Regions from separate parts of the Brachybacterium atlanticum genome, predicted to be linked through region 1. Evidence: predicted binding sites of a transcription regulator. Region 1 holds the regulator's gene; the other holds the start of a gene.
What was found. Region 1 encodes LexA, which represses DNA repair genes until DNA is damaged. Its sites were predicted from a motif close to TCGAACANNTGTTCGA; they were not measured.
Positions count from the first base shown of each region.

Region 1 (9,265 bases):
CGCGTGCTCGGCGACCTGCCCGATCAGCTCGCCGATGCCGTCGGCCACGTCCGCGTCGAGGCGCGCACCGCCCACTCGGACGCGAGGGACGCCGGCGACGACTCCTCCGCCGGGGCGCGGAAGACGGTGCGGGCGAACCTGCAGGAGATCATCGACGTGTGCGAGCGCCTGAGCGACCCGGGCGAGGACGACGTCGTCTCCGTCTCCCGCGGGCAGGCGACCGGCCGCGCCTCGCTGCAGGTCGCGCCGCTGAGCGTGGCCGCGGCGATGCGCGGTGCGATCCTCGAGGACCGCACCGCGGTGCTGACCTCCGCGACGCTCGCTCTCGGCGGTCGCTTCGAGCCGGCCGCCGGGGAGGTGGGCCTCGCCCGCCGGGGACGGGTCGCCGAGGACGAGATCCCCGCCGCCGAGGACTCCGGGGCCTGGGCGGGGATCGACGTGGGCAGCCCCTTCGACTACCGGCGCCAGGGCATCCTCTACACCGCCCGCCACCTCCCGCAGCCGGGCCGCGACGGCCCCTCGCCCGCGATGCTGGATCACCTCACCGAGCTGGTGGAGGCCTCGCGCGGGGGAGCGCTGTGCCTGTTCTCCTCGCGCCGTGGCGCGGAGCTCGCCGCCGAGCACGTCCGCGCACGGCTGGACCTGACCGTCGCGGTGCAGGGCGAGGACTCCATGGCGAACCTCGTGCGCACCTTCCGCGAGGACGAGGACGCGAGCCTGTTCGGCACGCTCACGCTGTGGCAGGGCGTGGACGTCTCCGGCCGCTCGCTGCGTCTGGTCACCATCGACCGGATCCCGTTCCCCCGACCGGACGACCCGCTGATGTCGGCCCGCCAGGAGCGGATCGCCCAGCACGGCGGCAACGGCTTCATGGCCGTCGCCGGCCAGCACGCCGCGCTGCTGCTGGCCCAGGGGGCGGGGCGGCTGATCCGGCGAGAGACGGATCGCGGGATGGTCGCCGTGCTCGATCCGCGTCTGTCGACCGCACGGTACGGCTCGTTCCTGCGCGAATCGATGCCGCCGCTGTGGCCGACGGTCGACCCCGAGGTCGCCCTCGGCGCGCTCCGGAGGCTCGCAGCGGGCTCCTGAAACGCGCCGCGGGCTCCAGCGGAGCGCGAGCCCGGGAGCTCAGACGGAGCGCAGCACCGCGACGACCTTGCCGAGGATCTCGGCATGGTCGCCGAGGATCGGGGCGAAGGCCGGGTTGTGTGGCATCAGCCACACGTGGTCGTCGCGCTGCACGAAGGTCTTCACCGTCGCCTCGCCGTCGATCATCGCCGCGACGATATCGCCCTTCTCCGCGGTGCTCTGCGAGCGGACCACCACCCAGTCCCCGTCGCAGATCGCGGCGTCGATCATCGAGTCGCCGACCACCTGCAGCAGGAAGAGGTCCCCGCCGCCGACCAGGCGCTCGGGAAGGGTGAAGACGTCCTCGACCTGCTCCTCGGCGGTGATCGGGATGCCGGCGGCGATCCGGCCCACCAGCGGGACGTTCACCGAGCTGCCGCCGGGCTCGATCTCCACGGGCGGGGCGGGGACGTCGTCGGCCTCAGGCATCACGACCTCCATCGCGCGCGGACGCTTGGGGTCACGGCGCAGGAAGCCCTTGCGCTCGAGGGTCTGCAGCTGGTGGGCGACGGAGGACGAGGAGGTCAGGCCCACGGCATCGCCGATCTCGCGCATCGACGGCGGGTAGCCGCGCGCGGCGACGGCCTCGCTGATCGTCTCGAGCACGAGGCGTTGGCGACGCGTCAGGCCGGCCGTGCGCTCGTCGGCCGGCGCATCGCCGCGGGCCCTGGTCGGCTTGGGGGTGCTCGGCGTCATCGTGCGGCCTCCTGGCGTCGTCTGTCGGACCCATCGGGTTCCGTTGTCCTCGTGGCCCAGCGTAGGGCGGCACGCGAGGGATGCCAAACATGTGTTCGATGTTCCTCTTGCGTGTCGCGAGCGGCGCGGGCTACAGTCGCACAGAGATTCGATCGAACAGGAGTTCGGAGATGAGTACCCACACCGCCACGGTTCTTCCCTTCCCGCGGCAGGACGAGCAGGCCTGCGAGTCCGTCGCTCGACCGCGTGTTCGACTCGAGCCGACCCGCCGCGGCCGGCGCCTCCTCACGGGTGTCGCCTTCCTGCTCGGCCTCGCGGTCGCCGCGATCGCCCTCCTCGCGCTCGACCTCCCCGCCGCCCTCGCGGGCACCGAGCCCGCCCAGCCCGCCGTGATCACGGTCGAGGCGGGCGACACCCTCTGGGACTACGCTGCCGAGCATGCCCCCGAGGGCGTTGGCGAGGCCGAGTTCGTCAACGAGGTCCGCAGCCTCAACCACCTGCCCACCGGCCGGATCACGGCCGGTCAGCAGCTCGAGCTGCCCGTGCTGGAGGGTGCCTCGCGCTGAGCGGGGGTCGTGCCGGTACCCTGAGCGGATGCACTGTCCGTTCTGCCGCCACCCCGATTCGCGCGTCGTCGACTCGCGCACGTCCGACGACGGCGCGACGATCCGGCGCCGCCGTCAGTGCCCCAGCTGCTCGCGCCGCTTCTCCACCTCGGAGACCGCTTCGCTGTCGGTCCTCAAGCGGTCCGGAGTGAGCGAGCCCTTCAGCCGGGCGAAGGTCATCTCCGGCGTCCGCAAGGCGTGCCAGGGCCGTCCGGTCAGCGACGACCAGCTGGCCCTGCTCGCCCAGCGGGTCGAGGAGAGCATCCGGCTCAGCGGGCAGGCGGAGATCGACGCCCATCAGGTGGGCCTGTCGATCCTGCAGCCGCTCCAGGAGCTGGACCTCGTGGCCTACCTGCGCTTCGCGAGCGTCTACCAGGACTTCGACTCCCTCGACGACTTCGAGGCCGCGATCGCGCGGCTGCGCGCCGAGGGCTCCCAGGTGCAGGGAGCAACCACCGGGGGCGGCGCGACGGGCTGAGCGCCGTCCGCCGTCTGCGCGGATCCGGAGACATTCCTGGACATGGTGCAGGAGGGGGTCGGACTGTGCTTAAGATATTCCTCGTGCACCGACCAGGTGCACACCAGATCGGCGGTCGTGGAGGGGAAGCCACGGCCGCCGATCGCCGTCCCGGGACCCTGAGGACCCGGGGGCGTCGGCGGAGGGCTCAGCCCGCCATGCCGGCCGGGAGCTCCCGGGCGTGGACCACCCCGAGGTGCTGCGTGGAGCGCGACATCGCGACGTAGAGGTCGCCCGCGCCGTGCGCGTCGATCAGCTCCGCCGGCTCCACGATCACCACGATGTCGAACTCCAGGCCCTTCGCGTCCTGTGCCGTCATCACGGCGACCTCGTCGTCGACGCCCGCCGAGCCGACGCCTACCGACGGCACGGACTCGAGGGAGTCGATCGCGGCGGCGAGATCGTGGAGGCGCTCGGCCGCGGCGATGACGGCGATCCGTCCCGGGAGGCGATCGTGCACGCGGCGCACCGCCTCGGCGCTGCGCGCGGTGAGCTCGGCGGGGGAGGCCTGCTCGAGCAGCGGGTCCTCCTCGCCGTCCCGGACCGAGCTGACCTCGGTGACCGGCAGCGAGCGGGCCTGTGCCATCGCGACCGCGCGGTCCATGATCCGGCGCGGGGTGCGGTAGTTGACGGTCAGGTGCTCCACCTGGAGCCGGTCCTGGATGTAGGGGGACAGTGCCGCGGTCCAGGAATCGGTGCCGCCGGCGGAGGAGGTCTGCGCGACGTCGCCCACCACGGTGAAGGACTTGGTGGGGACGCGGCGCATGAGCGCCCGCCAGCTCATCGGGGAGTGCTCCTGCGCCTCGTCGACCACGACATGGCCGTAGGTCCAGGAGCGCTCGGAGGAGGCGCGCTCGGCAAGGGTGCGGCCGTCGCGGATCTGCCCGACCTGATCGGCGAGGTCCTCCGCCCGGACGATGCCGGAGGTGTCGATGTTCTCGATGACCTTGCGGGCGTACTCCACGTCCGCCCGGCGTCGCTCGGCGTCGTCCCTGGCCTTCGCCTCGGCCGGGGCGGCGTCCTCGCCGAGGAGCTCTGCCACCTCGTCCAGCAGCGGCACGTCCTCGACCGTCCAGGGCGAGTCCTTGGGGCGCACCAGCAGGTCGACCCGACTGGCGAGGGAGCGCGGCGCCGCTGCCCGCAGACGGTCGGGACGCGCGAACAGGATCCGCAGGAAGCCCTGCGGGGTGTAGGGGAGCCAGGCCAGGTTCAGCTGCCGCTTCACCTCGGGGTCGTGGCGGAGGTCGGAGAGCAGGTCCGGTCGGTCCTCCGGCACGATCGTGGAGCCCTGCGCGACGAGCGCGCGCTCGTACGCCTCGACCAGGCGGTCCATCGCCGCGCGGACGAACACGGCGCGGGCCGCGTTGTGGGGCTTGTGCGTGGCGCGGGCCTCGCGCCGGGCGGCGCGGAGCATGTCCCGGGTGAGCACGAGCGGCGTGCCGTCGATCCGCAGCCTCACGTCCTTCTCGGGGACCGCCTGTCGCTGCTTGACCGCGCGCAAGAGCAGCTCCGCCATCGCGGCGTCGCCCTTGAGGCGCGCCACGTCGTCGACGTCGTGGGAGAACGTCTCGACCCCGGGGAACATCTCTCCCGGCGTCATCATCACGACGCCGGACTCGCCGAGGCTGGGCAGGACGCGTTCGATGTAGCGCAGGAACCCGGGGGTTGGCGCCATGATCAGCACGCCCGTGTGCTCGAGCCGTCGGCGGTGGGTGTACAGGAGGTAGGCGGCGCGGTGCAGGGCCACGGCGGTCTTGCCGGTGCCCGGTCCGCCCTGGACCACGAGCACGCCGCGGTTCTCGGAGCGGATGATCCGGTCCTGCTCGGCCTGGATGGTCGCGACGATGTCGCCCATCCGGCCGGTGCGCGTGCCGGAGACGGCGGCGAGCAGCGCCCCCTCGCCCTGGAGGACCACGTCGTGCTCCCCGTCCTCGAGCACGCTCTGGTCCAGCACGTCGTCCTCGAGGCCGACGACGGTGCGGCCGCGGCTGATCAGGTGCCGACGCAGGCGCACATCGAGGCGCTCGGTGCTGGTCGCGCGGTAGAAGGCGGCGGCGGCCGGGGCGCGCCAGTCCACCAGCAGCTGTTCGCGCTCGGGGGTGAACAGGCCGATCCGGCCTATGTAGTGGCGTGCGGCGTCGTCCATGTCCAGGCGTCCGAAGACGACGCTGCGGGACACGGAGCGCAGCAGGGCCAGGCGGTCCTCGTAGAGGGCCATGAAGGAGTCGCGCTCGGAGCGGTTCTGGTGGGTCGAAGCCTGCTGCGACCCCTGGATCCGGTCGAGGTTCCGCTCGACGTGGGTGATCAGCTCGTCGACCCGGGCGTAGAGGAGATCGGCGTACTCCTGCTCCCGTGCGATCTCCCGTGCGACCTGCTCCTCGGCCTCGCGGGCGATCTGCTCCTCGGTCCCGTCCACTGGTCTGCCCCCTCCGTTCGCTGCTCCACGTGTCGCGCCCTCCCGGGCGGACCCGGGGTCGGCGAGGCACGGTGGTCCATTATGGTGGACCCGCCTGGATGCGTGTGCCATCAGGTCACCGACATCTCCACGGCAGCGAGGGAGGAGAGCCCGATGCGCGATCCCCGAGATCTGTACCGCTTCGAGTCGACCGAGGTCCTCGAGGCGGTGCCCCGTTCCGGACTCACGCTCGTCCACGCCCTGCCCGGCATGGTCGACGCCGGCAACGCCTGCCGCATCGCCGCCGACTACCTCCGCGACGAGCTGCGCCACCTGCGCCTGGTCTCCTTCGAGACCGACGAGCTGCTGGACTACCGCGGCTCCCGCCCGCAGGCCACCTTCGACGGCACCTCCTTCTCCGAGGTGGCGATCCCGGAGATCACACTCTGGCTGATGTACGACGAGAGCGACCGCCCCTTCCTCTTCCTCGACGGTCCGGAGCCTGACCTGCAGTGGAAGCGGCTCGCCGAGGCGCTCATCGACCTCGTGGAGTACTTCGAGGTCGAGCGGGTGGTGGGCATGCAGGCCGTGCCGATGGCGGTCCCGCACACCCGGCCGATCGGTCTGTTCGCGCACGCCAACGACCCCTCGCTGCTGGGTCGGCCCGGCACGCGCCCCACGCCGGCGCCGGGCACCGATCCCTCCGAGGGCGAGGAGGGCGCCTCCGAGCTCGTGATCCCCGCCGCCTTCAGCTCGCTGCTCGAGAACCGGCTGGGGCGGGCCGGGCACCCGGCGATGGGCTACGCCGCCCAGATCCCGCACTACCTCACTCGCACCGACTTCCCCGCCGGTGCTCTCGCGCTGCTGCGTCGGGTGAGCGAGGCCGCCGAGCTCGACCTCCCGCTCGTTCACCTCGGCGACCTCACCGATGCCGCGACCGTCGCGCTGCAGGGCACCCTCGCCCAGAACGGCGAGGTCCACCAGATCGTCAGCGCCCTCGAGGAGCAGTACGACGCGATGAGCGAGGGGGAGGACCGCTCTCCTCTGGCGACCACGCTGGACCTGCCCACGGCCGAGGAGATCGGGGAGCACTTCGAGCGCTTTCTCGCGGACCACGAGGACGACCCGGGCGACGGGACGCGGGAGGGATGAACCTCGCGGGCCTTCGCGAGGGGGCCGTCGATCACAGTTCGTTATGTCTTCGTGACCAGGTGTTCGCCATCGACGTGTGAAGCGGGCCACGGTCGTGTCAGAATGGGCGCGTTGCGGTGATGCAGTTCCAGCAGGACAGTCCGTCGACGGTGCCTCCGGCACAGCAGTACGGCACGCACCATTGCGCCACCCGCTCCGGCGGGGGACGGCTTCACGCGGCACCGCGATCGCGTCGTGCGATCGATGATGGACGACACAGAAGGTGACAGGTATGGCACAGGGCTCGGTCAAGTGGTTCAACGCCGAAAAGGGCTACGGATTCATCGAGATCGACGGAGGCGGCGCAGACGTCTTCGTGCATCACAGCAAGATCGACATGGACGGCTACCGCGCCCTCGACGAGGGTCAGCGTGTGGAGTTCGAGGTCAGCCAGGGGGACAAGGGCCCGCAGGCCGAGCAGGTCCGCCCGCTCTGACCACGGAACGCCCGTGAACCCACGGACCGGGCAGGAGCATCGCGCTCCTGCCCGGTCCGTCGTCGTCGGGGGATGATCCGCACGTCCGACGGCGCGGTCGACGGCACGGCGCCGCGCAGTCCCCCGTGGCGTGCGGCCCTCGCGGTGCGGCCCTCGCGCCGCAGCCGTGCCGGGACCCGCGCCGACGGGTCAGTCGCCGCCCAGCACCGTCCCGGCCCGGGCCAGGGCGAGCACCCGGTCCCGCCGGGCGAGCCGCACCGAGACCGCGTCCGAGCGCAGGGCCCGGTCGATGCCGTCGGGCAGCGGTCGCTGCGAGGCCAGGAGCACGCAGTTCCCGCGGCGCTTGCCGGTCAGATGTGCCGGCTCGGCGATGACGCCGACGTGCGAGAAGACCGCCGAGAGCGTCGCGACCTCGTCGGCCAGCAGCCGCGTCCCGGGCGGTGCGGCGCAGTTGACGAGATAGATGCCCCCGGGGCGCAGCACCCGCGCCGCATCACGGACCGCCGCGAGCCCGGTCAGCTCGGGCGGAGTGACGGAGCCGGCGAAGACGTCCCTGACCAGCACGTCGAAGCGGTCCTCCCGCCAGTCCTCTAGGGCAGTGCGCGCATCGTCGACCCGCAGCCGCAGCCGGGGCGAGCGCGGCAGGTCGAACCACTCCCGCACCCGCTCGGCCAGCAGAGCGTCGAGCTCCACCACGATCTGCCGTGCACGGGGGTGGCGGGACGCGACGGCGCGGGGGAGGGAGCAGCCGCCGCCTCCGAGATGGGCGAGCTGTGCGGCGCGCTCCTCGCCGGACTCCTCGAGATGGAGGTCGATCACCTGCAGCATCCAGCGCATGTACTCGAACACCAGGTGCTCCGGATCGGGATGCAGGTGCGAGGAGGGGACGCCGTTGACGTCCAGCAGCACCGAGCCGTCGGTCTCGACCGTGAGCCGCGCGGTGCCGGTGGAGATGGGGATCGCCGTGTCCAGCGGGCCGAGGCGGTCGAAGGGGGCGCGCGGGGCGCGATCACGGCGGGGCATCGCACCACTCTAGGAGACTCCGCCGCGGAGGATCGTGCGGCCCACCTCTCCTCCACAGCCCCCGCCCGTCCCCATCCAGGCCGTCGCGGGCGTCGTCCGTCACACCCTCCGCCTAGCGTGCTGGGCACGAGGTCGGGACGATACCGGCCGGCGCCGGACCCCGCGCGACGGGCGGCACCGACAACAGCACCGAGCAGGAGGAGGAGCGCGATGGGCACCACCACGGCACGCAGCGGAGGGCGGCACCCCGAGACGGTCCTGCGCTCGGACGCCCGCTCCCTGAGGCTGCTCCTCGCCCGTCTCGACCAGGACCAGGCCGATCTCGAGCGCGCGCGGCAGCTGCTCCAGCAGGGACGGGAGCTCGCCCCCGTCGCCCCTCGCGAAGCCTTCGAGCTCGTGCACCGCGCCGCGCTCCGCGGCGCCGGGGTGCTCGTCGCCCGCGCGAACCGCGAGCGCCGGCGGGCGCTGCCGCTGAACGTGTGGATCGCGCTGGAGCGGCTGGGAGGGGAGGAGGCCCGGCGTGCGGAGACGCTCGGCCCCCTGGTCGCCGAGCGCACCCGGCTGGACCGGGACGCCTCGGCGCTGCCGGAGCCCGAGCTGCTCGCCCAGCACCTGGAGGGGACCGCGGCCCATCTCGACCGCGTCGCCGAGAAGCTCCTCGAGGGCCTGCCCGCCCCGCTCGCGGAGCTGTCCGAGGGCTGAGCGTCCCCGCGCCCGCCCCGGTACAGTCCTCGGCGAGGGAGGTGGCGATGGGAACGGGTGCGCGCACCGTCCGCGCGGCGGACGGACCGGAGGAGATCCCCGGGATCCTCCACCTGGACATGGACGCCTTCTTCGCCTCCATCGAGGTGCGCGACGATCCGTCGCTGCGCGGCCTGCCCGTCGTCGTCGGAGGCGCCGGCGCTCGGGGAGTCGTCGCCGCGGCGAGCTATCCCGCCCGCGCCCGCGGCATCCGCTCGGCGATGCCCATGGCGAGCGCCCGCCGCCTCGCCCCCGACCTCGTGATCGTCCCTCCCCGGATCGCGCACTACCGCGAGGTCTCCTCCCAGGTCATGGGGATCCTCGGGGACGTGGTGGCGAACATCGAGCAGATCAGCGTCGACGAGGCCTTCCTCGACGTGCGCGGTGCGCGCCGGCTCTTCGGCGAGCCCGTCGAGATCGCCGACCTGCTGCGGCGACGCATCCGTGAGGAGCTCGCGCTGCCCAGCTCGGTGGGCGGCTCGGTCTCCCGGGCCGTCGCGAAGATCGCCTCCGCCCGGGCGAAGCCCGACGGG
Region 1 covers NZ_JAKJJW010000029.1:20,849-30,113, forward strand. Annotated here, with positions in the region: gene L3K22_RS12990 (ATP-dependent DNA helicase) at 1-1,089, shown strand, start outside; gene lexA (transcriptional repressor LexA) at 1,129-1,824, opposite strand; gene L3K22_RS13000 (LysM peptidoglycan-binding domain-containing protein) at 1,995-2,390, shown strand; gene nrdR (transcriptional regulator NrdR) at 2,419-2,907, shown strand; gene L3K22_RS13010 (HelD family protein) at 3,095-5,362, opposite strand; gene L3K22_RS13015 (proteasome assembly chaperone family protein) at 5,516-6,493, shown strand; gene L3K22_RS13020 (cold-shock protein) at 6,765-6,968, shown strand; gene L3K22_RS13025 (spermidine synthase) at 7,158-7,991, opposite strand; gene L3K22_RS13030 (hypothetical protein) at 8,202-8,693, shown strand; gene dinB (DNA polymerase IV) at 8,741-9,265, shown strand, end outside.

Region 2 (9,265 bases), on a different contig from region 1:
GGAGGATCTCCCGCAGGGGGGCGACGAGGGGGCTGTCCGGGTCGGCGCGGAGCAGACGTGTGCGTCCTGCCTGGCGCTCGGTCAGGATCCCCGCCTGGAGAAGTCGGGTGGCTTCCCGATGGACGGAGGGGTACGCCAGTCCGGTCTGCTCGGCGAGCTGGGTGAGACTCCGCTCCTCGTCCTCGAGCATGAGAGCGGACAGCAGACGAGCCTGGCCGTCCGAGCGGAAGATAGGAGCGAGCAGCGGCGCTTCAGTTCTCATATAACGGAGGATATCCTCCATTATTTTGACACTCAAGAGGTCCCGGACTTCAGGCCCGGCCCCCTCTGCCCGCGTTTCTGCCGCTCGTCCCTCGCAGCACGTCGCCTCAGCGGTGCTTTCCGACTGCGCTCCTGCCGCTCGTCCCTCGCAGCACGTCGCCTCAGTCATAGAGCCCCTCCAGCGTCCACTCCCCCGCCCGGGACAGGGCGAGCACGGCGACCTCCTCGGCGCTCGCTCCGCGCACCACGAGCTGCAGGCGCGCGGCGCGCCTGCCGTCCCGCGCCCACCAGCGCTCGTCGAGCACGACGGGAGCGGCATGGGCGAGCACCTGGCAGCCCGAGCCGGCGCGCAGCCCGGCCCGCTGCAGCGCCGGCGCGCCCGGGGCGAGGACGAGCAGGCGGGCCGGCGCGCCGCTCAGCAGACCACGGGCGGTGACCACGACGGGACGGCCCGCGACGTCCTCGAGCCGCACCGCGGGCGGGTCACGGAACACGGTCGCGGGCACCGGGCGGGGCAGGGCGCCGGGCCAGGGACCCTCGCGCCGTGCGGGCTTCTCGCTGCGCCAGGGCACCAGGGCGACCTCCTCGGCCAGCAGCCTTCCACCGACGAGGGCCGGGACCTGCACCGCCTCCTCCCCCGCCAGGCCCTGCGCGCGGGCGAGCGCACGGGAAGCCCGCTGCGCCGCCTCCCCGGCGCTGCCCCACAGCGCGGGCGCGTTCTCCCCCGCCGGGGCCAGCTGCAGAGGATGCAGCCCGATCCGGGTGATCGCCCCGGTCGCAGGACCGCCGAGCCGCGCCCGGGTGATCCATCCGTCGCACTGCCAGCGGATGCGGTCCACGACGTCGGCGACGGTCAGCGCCCCGTCGTGACGCCAGGTGCGCTCCATCTCCTCGCCGCCCTCGGTGCGGGCCACGATCCGCAGCCTGGTGCACACCAGCCCTCGTTCGACCAGCATCGCGTGCAGCTGCTCGGCCAGCGGACGCGCGATGAAGGCTGCCTGGTCGGTGCGCACCAGCGGGGTCTCCAGCGTCGTCTCGGCCAGCAGCGGCTGGGTGGGATGGTGCGCGGCGGGCGGAGCGGGCTCCTGCCCGCGCGCGAGCAGGTGCAGCGTCGCGACGTCCGGGCCGAAGCGGTCGGCGACCGCGGCCGAGGGCAGGGCGGCGAGATCGCCGAGGGTCGTGATCCCGAGTCGCTGCAGCAGATCGACCGTCTCGGCGAGGTCGAGGCGTCGTTCGGGGCGGGCGGCCGAGGGCTGGCCGCGATGGCCCCAGCCGGGGCCGACGGGGGCGCTGCGCAGGGCCTGGATCGGGTGCGGGGCGAGGTAGTCGGCGCTGCGGCCCTCGTGCACGATCCGGCCCGGCCCGGAGGCGAGCAGTGCGGCGAAGGGGCCGTCGGCGATCCCGACGGCGCAGTCCCAGCCGGTGAGGTCGGCGACCGCGTCCAGGATCCGCTCGGCGAGGCGCCCCTCCCCGCCCTGGTGGCGGGCCGGCCCTCGGGCGGACATCAGCAGCACCCCGGGGCGCAGCACGTCCACCCCGGCCGCGATCGTGTCCACCGCGGCGGCGACCAGCTCGAACAGCGCGGTCTCCTGCTCGCGGTCGGCCTCCAGCACGAGCGCCTCGGGACAGGCGGCCCGGGCGGCGCGGCGCGTCATCCCCGGGCGCACCCCGGCCTCGAGGGCGGCGGCGCCGGCATGGGTGACGCGGTGCTGGTCGAGCAGGATCACCGGGACGGCGGCGAGATCGAGCGGGGCCGGCGCGGGGGCGTCCTCCTCCCCTGCGGCGGCCTCGAGGCGTCGCTGGTGGCGGTCCAGCGCGGCCAGCAGCGGCCAGTCCGGGACGGTCACGGCGACGGTGCGGGTCGCCCGGGCGGTGGCGGCGTCGACAGCAGCGGGGCCGGCCGCGGCGGGGGCGTGGAGGTCGGCGGGGGCGTGCACGCTCATCACCCGGCCCTCCGCACGCTCGGCAGGAGCTGCATCGCCGGACGCCGCTCCGAGACCGCCGCCGGACGGGCCGCAGCCCCCGCCGGCGCACCGGCGGGAATCGCTGCGAGCATTCCGTCCACCTGCGGCAGCAGCACCTCGGCCGACCGGTGGCCGGCGATGCCGCGGCCCTCGGCGGTGATCTCGAGACGGCGCCGACGCAGTCGTCCCGAGCCCTGGCCGAGGCCGGACCATCCCCGAGCGGTGGAGCGCAGCGTGAGGTCGGCGCGGCCGGGCGGGGCGGCGGCGAGGACGAGGGTGTCGGCGGTGCGGGCCCGGCCCAGCAGGCTGCGCCAGAGCGCCGGGGCGAGGTCCAGGTCGGGGCCGAGCACGAGCACGCCCACCCCGTCGGCGAGGGCGGAGAGCACCTGGGGACGCTGCTCGCCGTCCGCCGGAGCGAGGGCGAGGCGGCAGGGATCCAGGCCCGCGTCCATCGCGGAGCGCAGCCCCAGATCGGGCATCCCGGCGATCGCGCACCAGGAGTCCTCCCCCGCCGCGGCGACCGCGAGGGACAGCAGCAGCGAGGTGCTCGCGGCGCCCTCGAGCGCCACGGAGCTGCCGGCGCGCAGACTCCCGCGCGGGAACAGCGTCCGGAGCGGCCCCGGGACCGGCAGACGGGTGCCGAGCCCGTCGTCCGCGGACTCGGAGACGGGGCGCGCCGAGGGCTGCAGGGCGGTGCGGTCGATCCGTCCGCCCCAGCGGGCGGCGGAGCGCTCGGCCGCCCCGAGCGCGGCCCGGGCCCGGGACAGCCGCTCCTCACGGTCCTCGATCTGCAGGGCGGTGCCCATCGCGCTCCTCCTTCCGGCCCTCGCCGTTCCTCCGCACGTGTTCGAACAGGAGTTCGAACTGTACGCCCCGGCGGGGTGGCGCTCAAGGCGCCCAGGTCGTGACATCGAACGTGCATACGAAGCCTCGGGGAGGGGTGTGACAGACGAGGGCGGGCGGGGCGGGTGGGGGTGCCCGGCAAGAAAAGCGCGTACGTGATGTACGTGATGTACGTCGAAAAACGAACACATGCACCTGTCCCTTGGGGTGGCGGGGAGCCGCGGGGCAGGGCGAGCGCGAAGCCGCGGGGCAGAACGGGCGGACTGAGCGCTCCGACGAGCGGATCGTCCACGCGGGGGTGGCGAGGCGCAGGCGGGGCGGGGCGGGAGGCGCTCCGTGCGTCGTCGGACCTCCCCTCCTCCCCCGCCGCTCCTCTGCGATCATGAGACGGACCGCACATCGAAGGAGAGGACTGGGATGCGAGCGCTGGTGCTGCACGAGAAGAACCGGATGTCGATCGAGGAGGTCGAGGCGCCGGGTGCTCCCGGCCCAGGCCAGGTGAGGATCGCGATGCACACCGTCGGCATCTGCGCCTCGGACGTGCACTACTGGACCGACGGGAAGATCGGCCCGTTCGTCGTCGAGGCGCCGATGATTCTCGGCCACGAGGGCGCCGGCACCGTCCTCGAGGTCGGCGAGGGCGTCACGGATCTCGCCGTCGGCGACCGCGTGGTCATGGAGCCGGGCGTCCCGGACCCCACCTCCCGCGCAGTCAAGGAGGGCAACTACAACGTCGACCCCGGCGTCGAGTTCTGGGCGACCCCTCCCATCCACGGCTGTCTCGCCGACGAGGTGCTCCACCCCGCCGCCTACACGTACAGGCTCCCGAAGTCGATGAGCTTCGCCGAGGGCGCGCTGATCGAGCCCTTCGCGGTCGGCATGTTCGCCGCGACCAAGGCGGAGATCTCCCCCGGAGACGTCGCCGCCGTGGTCGGCGCCGGCACGATCGGGATCATGACCGCGCTCGCCGCGCTCGCCGGCGGTGCCAGCACCGTCTTCATCTCCGACGTCCTGCCGGAGAAGCTCGCGCTGCTCGACGGGATCGACGGCATCGTCACGGTCGACGCCACCCAGCAGGACCTCGGCGAGACGGTGCGCGACGCGACCGGCGGCTGGGGCCCGCAGGTCGTCTTCGAGGCCACCGGCGCCGCTCCCGCGTACAAAGCCCTGTGGGCACTGCCCGCACCGGGCGGCCGCATCGTCCTTGTAGGCATGCCGGTGGATCCGGTGCCCTTCGACATCGCCACCGCCCAGAGCCGCGGCGTCTCGCTCGAGACGGTGTTCCGCTACGCGAACGTGCACCAGAAGGCGATCGACCTCGCTGCGAGCGAGGCCGTGGACCTCTCCCCCTTCGTCTCGGAGACCTTCGCCTTCGACGACTCGGTCCAGGCGTTCGAGCGCTTCCTCGAGGGCCGACCGACGGACGTGAAGATCCAGATCGCGCTGTGAGGAGACCGCCGCTGGTCCTCCTGGACCTGGACGGCACCCTGGTGGACCGGCGGCGGGCCTTCGAGGACTGGGCGTGCTCGTTCATCGAAGGGATCGGTGCCGATCCCGACGACCTCGACTGGCTCGGGGAGGCCGACCGGGGCGGCTACCGGCCGCGTGCCGAGCTCGCGGCGCAGATCGTCCGGCGGCTGCGACCGGGCGCGTCGGCCGAGGAGATCCAGGAGCACCTGCAGCTCGGTGTCGTGGAGGGCATCGCCTGCTATCCGGGGATCCCGGAGGCGCTTCAGGAGCTGCGCGGGATCGGCGCGGAGCTGGTGCTGGTGACGAACGGCACGGTCGTGCAGCAGACGGCGAAGCTCGAGCGCACGGGTCTCGGTCCCCTGCTGGACCGGGTGGTGATCTCGGAGGCGGCCGGTGTGAAGAAGCCGGATCCGGAGATCTTCGCGCTCGCCGTCGACGGGATGGAGCGGAGCGCAGAGACCTGGATGATCGGCGATCATGCGACGCCGGACATCGAGGGAGGCCGGGCTGCGGGATTCTCTACCGGCTGGGTCTCCCACGGGAGGTCGTGGGCCCATCCGTGGGAGCCGACGCTGACCGCGCCGACCACCGCGGAGCTGCTGGGCATCCTCCTCGCGAGGCACCGGTGAGCGTTCATCGGCGGCGACCGGACGGGAGCCGCTGATCGACCCTCGCTTCGGCGAGGTGGAGAGACCCGGAAGCCCTTCGACGACAAGGCCCGGGAGCGGCGCGGAGCGTGGATCCGCGGCGAGCCGGACGCCCGGCACGTGAGCTGGGAGAGCATGGCCGAGGCCGCCCGGCGGTTCGCAGCGGGAGTCGCCGACCAGGAGCCCGAGGACGACCTGCTCATCGCCACCCACGGCATGGTGATGGTCGCGTGGCTCGTGAGCATCGGGCAGGTCGATGCCGGGCCCACGGCCGAGGAGTACTGGGCCTCCCCCGCCTTCCCGGACCTCATCACCGTCACAGCGTCCCCAGCGCCTCCCCCGGGTCCGCGTCGAGGGCGAGGCCCTCGAGCACGGTGAGCAGCTGCCGCTCCTCGTAGCAGAAGTGGCTCTCCATGATCGCGGCGATGCCCTCGAGGTGTCTCGCGAGCACCTCCGGGGAGGAGCGTGAACTCACCGCCGCCTCGAGACCCCCGAGCAGGTGGCCGATCATGGAATGGTCCTGCTGGAGGGCGCGCAGCACGGGCGCGAGGTCGCGGCGGGCGGCCTCGATCGCCGGGAACAGGGTGCGGCCATCCCCCGTGTGGTGCGCGTCCAGCGCGCTGCAGAACCCGTGGCAGAACAGCAGCAGCTCCCGGGCGGGGTCCTCGGCGCTCCCGCCGCGGTCCGCGGACTCGCGGGTGACCCTTAGTGCCTCACGCAGGCGCACATGCACGCGCCTCATCTCTGGCGACCCGACGGGGAGGAGCCGGCCGCCGCCTGGGACGGGCGGCTGCCGAACACGATCAGTCTGCTCGCGCGTCGCAGCTGAGGGGTGCCCCGGCAGTTCCTCCCGGCGAGGACGGCGGCGGCATAGCGTGCCGGGAGCTCGACCTCCGAACGATGAAGGATCTCCATGCCCTCCGATGCCCCGCGGCGCCCCCTCGCCCCCCGCCTGCTCGTGCCGTCGGCGGCGCTGCTGTGGGGACTGCACTCCTCGCTGCTGAGCCCCGCGCTCGCCCTGATCCTCGCCACGCTCTACGACGCTTCCACCGCGGACATCGGCTGGTCGCTGGCGATCTACAACGCCGGCGGCTTCATCGCCTCGATCGTGCTGCCCGCCTGGACGGACCGGCGCCGCACCTACCTGCCGATGCTGATGGCCGCCGCGGTGCTGACGATCGCGCTGGCCGCAGCGCTCGCCGCGGTGAGCACGCTGCCGCTCGCGACGGTGGCGCTGGTGGTCCTCGGCGGCCCGGCGGGGCTCGGCACCACGATGCTGTTCGCCCATCTGCGGGACGTCGGCGCGGCCACCTCCACGATCGTCGACACCCGCGCGATCATCTCCGCGGCCTGGATAGGCGGGCCGCCGCTCGCGACCGCGATCATCGGCTGGGCAGGGGCACGCGGGATCCTGCTGGCACTGGTGGTGATCGCGGTGGTGAACATCGTGATGACCGCAGTGATGATGCGGCACCACCGCTCCGCGGCCGCGGAGGCGCCGGAACCGACCCGCTCCCCGCACGCGCTGCCGCCCGGCAGCCGGACGGCGACCGTCGTGATCATCGGTGCGTTCGTGCTGTTCCAGGCCACGAATGCGACGGCGATGACGTTCATGGCGCTGTACGTCACCGAGACGGTGGGCCTCGGCGTCATGTGGGCGGGGATCGTGCTCGGCGTCGCCGCCGCGCTCGAGGTGCCGGCGCTGATGATCATCGGCCGCCTCGGCGACCGCATCTCGCACCTCACCCTGGTCGCGGTCGGCGCCGTGCTCTCGGCCGTCTACTACACCGGGCTGATGCTGGTCACCGAGCCGGTGCTGCTGCTCGTGCTGCAGATCCCGAACGCGCTCGGCTTCGCCGCGATCTCCGGGATCGGGCTGACCCTCTTCCAGGACCTGATACCGGGGGCGGGGATGTCCACGGGGCTGTTCATGAACGCGAGGCGCGTCGGCGCGATCCTGTCCGGGCCGATCATCGCCGCCGGGGCGCTGCCGCAGCTGGGACAGCGCGGCATCTTCGCGATCTGCGCGGTGCTGACCGTGATCGGGCTCGTCATGATCCCGCTGGCGAAGCGACTCGCAGCGCCGCCCGCGGAAGCCGCGCGAGACTGAGCGACGTGAGCCGGGACAGCTGATCCAGGAGCACGATCGCCACGCGTCCGGTCGCTGTTCGGCGGGCCGTGGTCGGTCCTCGGCACTGCCGTCAGCCGGCTGCGGTGGCGCGCCCGTCGACGGCCGTGCGGGCCCCGTCGGCCGACTGCTGCGCGAGGCTGCCCAGCAGCCGCAGCCGCTCCTCGCTCGGCGAGCCGGGCGCGGCGGTGTACCCGAACATCAACCAGTCGGGATGGGCGGGGAAGTCCATGGCCTCGTAGCCGAGCTCGAGGTCCCCCACCTCGGGGTGGCGGATGCGCTTGAGGCCGGTGCGGTGATGGCGCACGTCGTGCGCGGCCCAGCGCACCCGGAAGTCGTCGCTGCGGGTGGCGAGCTCGCCGATGAGGTCGCTGAGCCGCTTGTCGCGCGGGGACTGGCCCGCATACGTGCGCAGCGTCGCTACGATGCCGGTGGCGTTGTCCTCCCAGTCGGGGAAGAAGGTGCGCGAGGCGGGGCTGAAGAAGACGAACCTCGCGGTGTTCCCGCGCGCGGCGGGGTCCTCGAGCACCGGCGCGTACAGCGCACGGCCGACGGGATTCGTCGCCACCACGTCCATGCGACGGTCCCGCACCCACACCGGCACGGAGACCGCGTCGACGAAGCGCTGCAGCGAGTCGGGGAAGGGCTGCTCGGTCGGACGTGGGCGCCGACGGGCCGGCGGCCCCGCGGCTTCGGCGAGGTCGTGGAGATGGTCGGTCTCCGCCTCGTCCAGCAGCAGCGTGCGGGCGAGCGCGTCCAGCACCTCCGTGGAGACGCCGCGCAGGTCCCCGCGCTCGATCCGGGCGTAGTACTCGACGCTGATCCCCGTGGCCGCGGCGACCTCCTCGCGGCGCAGCCCGGGCACGCGTCGACGCGTGCCGCCGAGGATCCCCGCCTGGGAGGGCGTGATCCGGTCCCGGCGCGTGCGCAGGAAGTCGCTCACCTCTGCTCGATGGTCCATGGTCACACCGTATTCCTCCCCGTTCACGCCTCCGGGATCTCGCCGCCGAAGGTCTCCAGCGTGATCGCGTCGGGGTCGGGGCCGCCGCGCTCCCCGGTCTCCAGCGCGTCGATCCGGGCGAGCTCCTCGTCGGAGAGCGCGACGCGGAACACGTCGAGGTTCTCTGCGATCCGCTCGGGGCGCACGGACTTCGGGATCACGGAGCGGCCCTGCTGGAGGCCCCAGCGCAGCATGACCTGCGCCGGCGTGAGGCCGTGCGCGGCGGCGATCTCGCCGATCACCGGGTCGGTCAGGGTGGAGCGCTCCACGTCGCCGCGGTAGTGGGTGATCCCGCCGATCGGAGACCATGCCTGGGTCAGGATGCCGTGGCGGGCGTTCGCCTCCTGGACGTCGCGCTGCGCGAAGTAGGGGTGGGACTCGACCTGGTTCACGGCGGGGACCACGTCGGTCGCCTCGAGCAGGCGCTCGAGCACGTCCGGCATGACGTTGCTGATGCCGATGGCGCGCACGCGCCCGTCGGCCAGCAGCGTCTCCAGCGCCTTGTAGGTGCCGATCGTCCTCTCGAAGTCGCTGCTCAGCGGCTGATGCAGCAGGAGCAGGTCGATCTGGTCGACACCGAGCTTCGCGGCGCACTTCTCGAAGCCGTGCAGCGCCTGGTCGTAGCCGTAGTCGGTGATCCACAGCTTCGTCTCGAGGAACACCTCGGAGCGGTCCACCCCCGAGGCGCGCAGCCCCTCCCCCACCTCCCGCTCGTTGCCGTAGGCCGCGGCGGTGTCGATGTGGCGGTAGCCGATGCGCAGTGCCTCGGCGACTGCGGCGGAGGTCTCCTCCGGCGGGGTCTGGAAGACGCCGAGGCCGAGGGCCGGCATCGTCACGCCGTTGTTCAGGGTGAAGGAGGGATTCGGTGCGGTGAGGTCGATCGTCATGCGTATCTCCTATGTCAAGCGGCGTGCGGGAGGCACGTCGTTGGGGTGGGGTTCAGGGGGATGGG
Region 2 covers NZ_JAKJJW010000001.1:23,590-32,854, reverse strand. Annotated here, with positions in the region: gene L3K22_RS00155 (winged helix-turn-helix domain-containing protein) at 1-262, opposite strand, end outside; gene L3K22_RS00150 (Y-family DNA polymerase) at 423-2,204, opposite strand; gene imuA' (DnaE2-dependent mutagenesis accessory factor ImuA') at 2,204-3,031, opposite strand; gene L3K22_RS00140 (NAD(P)-dependent alcohol dehydrogenase) at 3,486-4,517, shown strand; gene L3K22_RS00135 (HAD family hydrolase) at 4,514-5,167, shown strand; gene L3K22_RS00130 (hemerythrin domain-containing protein) at 5,502-5,927, opposite strand; gene L3K22_RS00125 (MFS transporter) at 6,099-7,295, shown strand; gene L3K22_RS00120 (helix-turn-helix domain-containing protein) at 7,387-8,274, opposite strand; gene L3K22_RS00115 (aldo/keto reductase) at 8,298-9,200, opposite strand; gene L3K22_RS00110 (IS110 family RNA-guided transposase) at 9,215-9,265, opposite strand, start outside.
Region 2: imuA' (DnaE2-dependent mutagenesis accessory factor ImuA') is a predicted target of LexA. The motif match lies at 3,073-3,088, and genes of this name have one in related genera.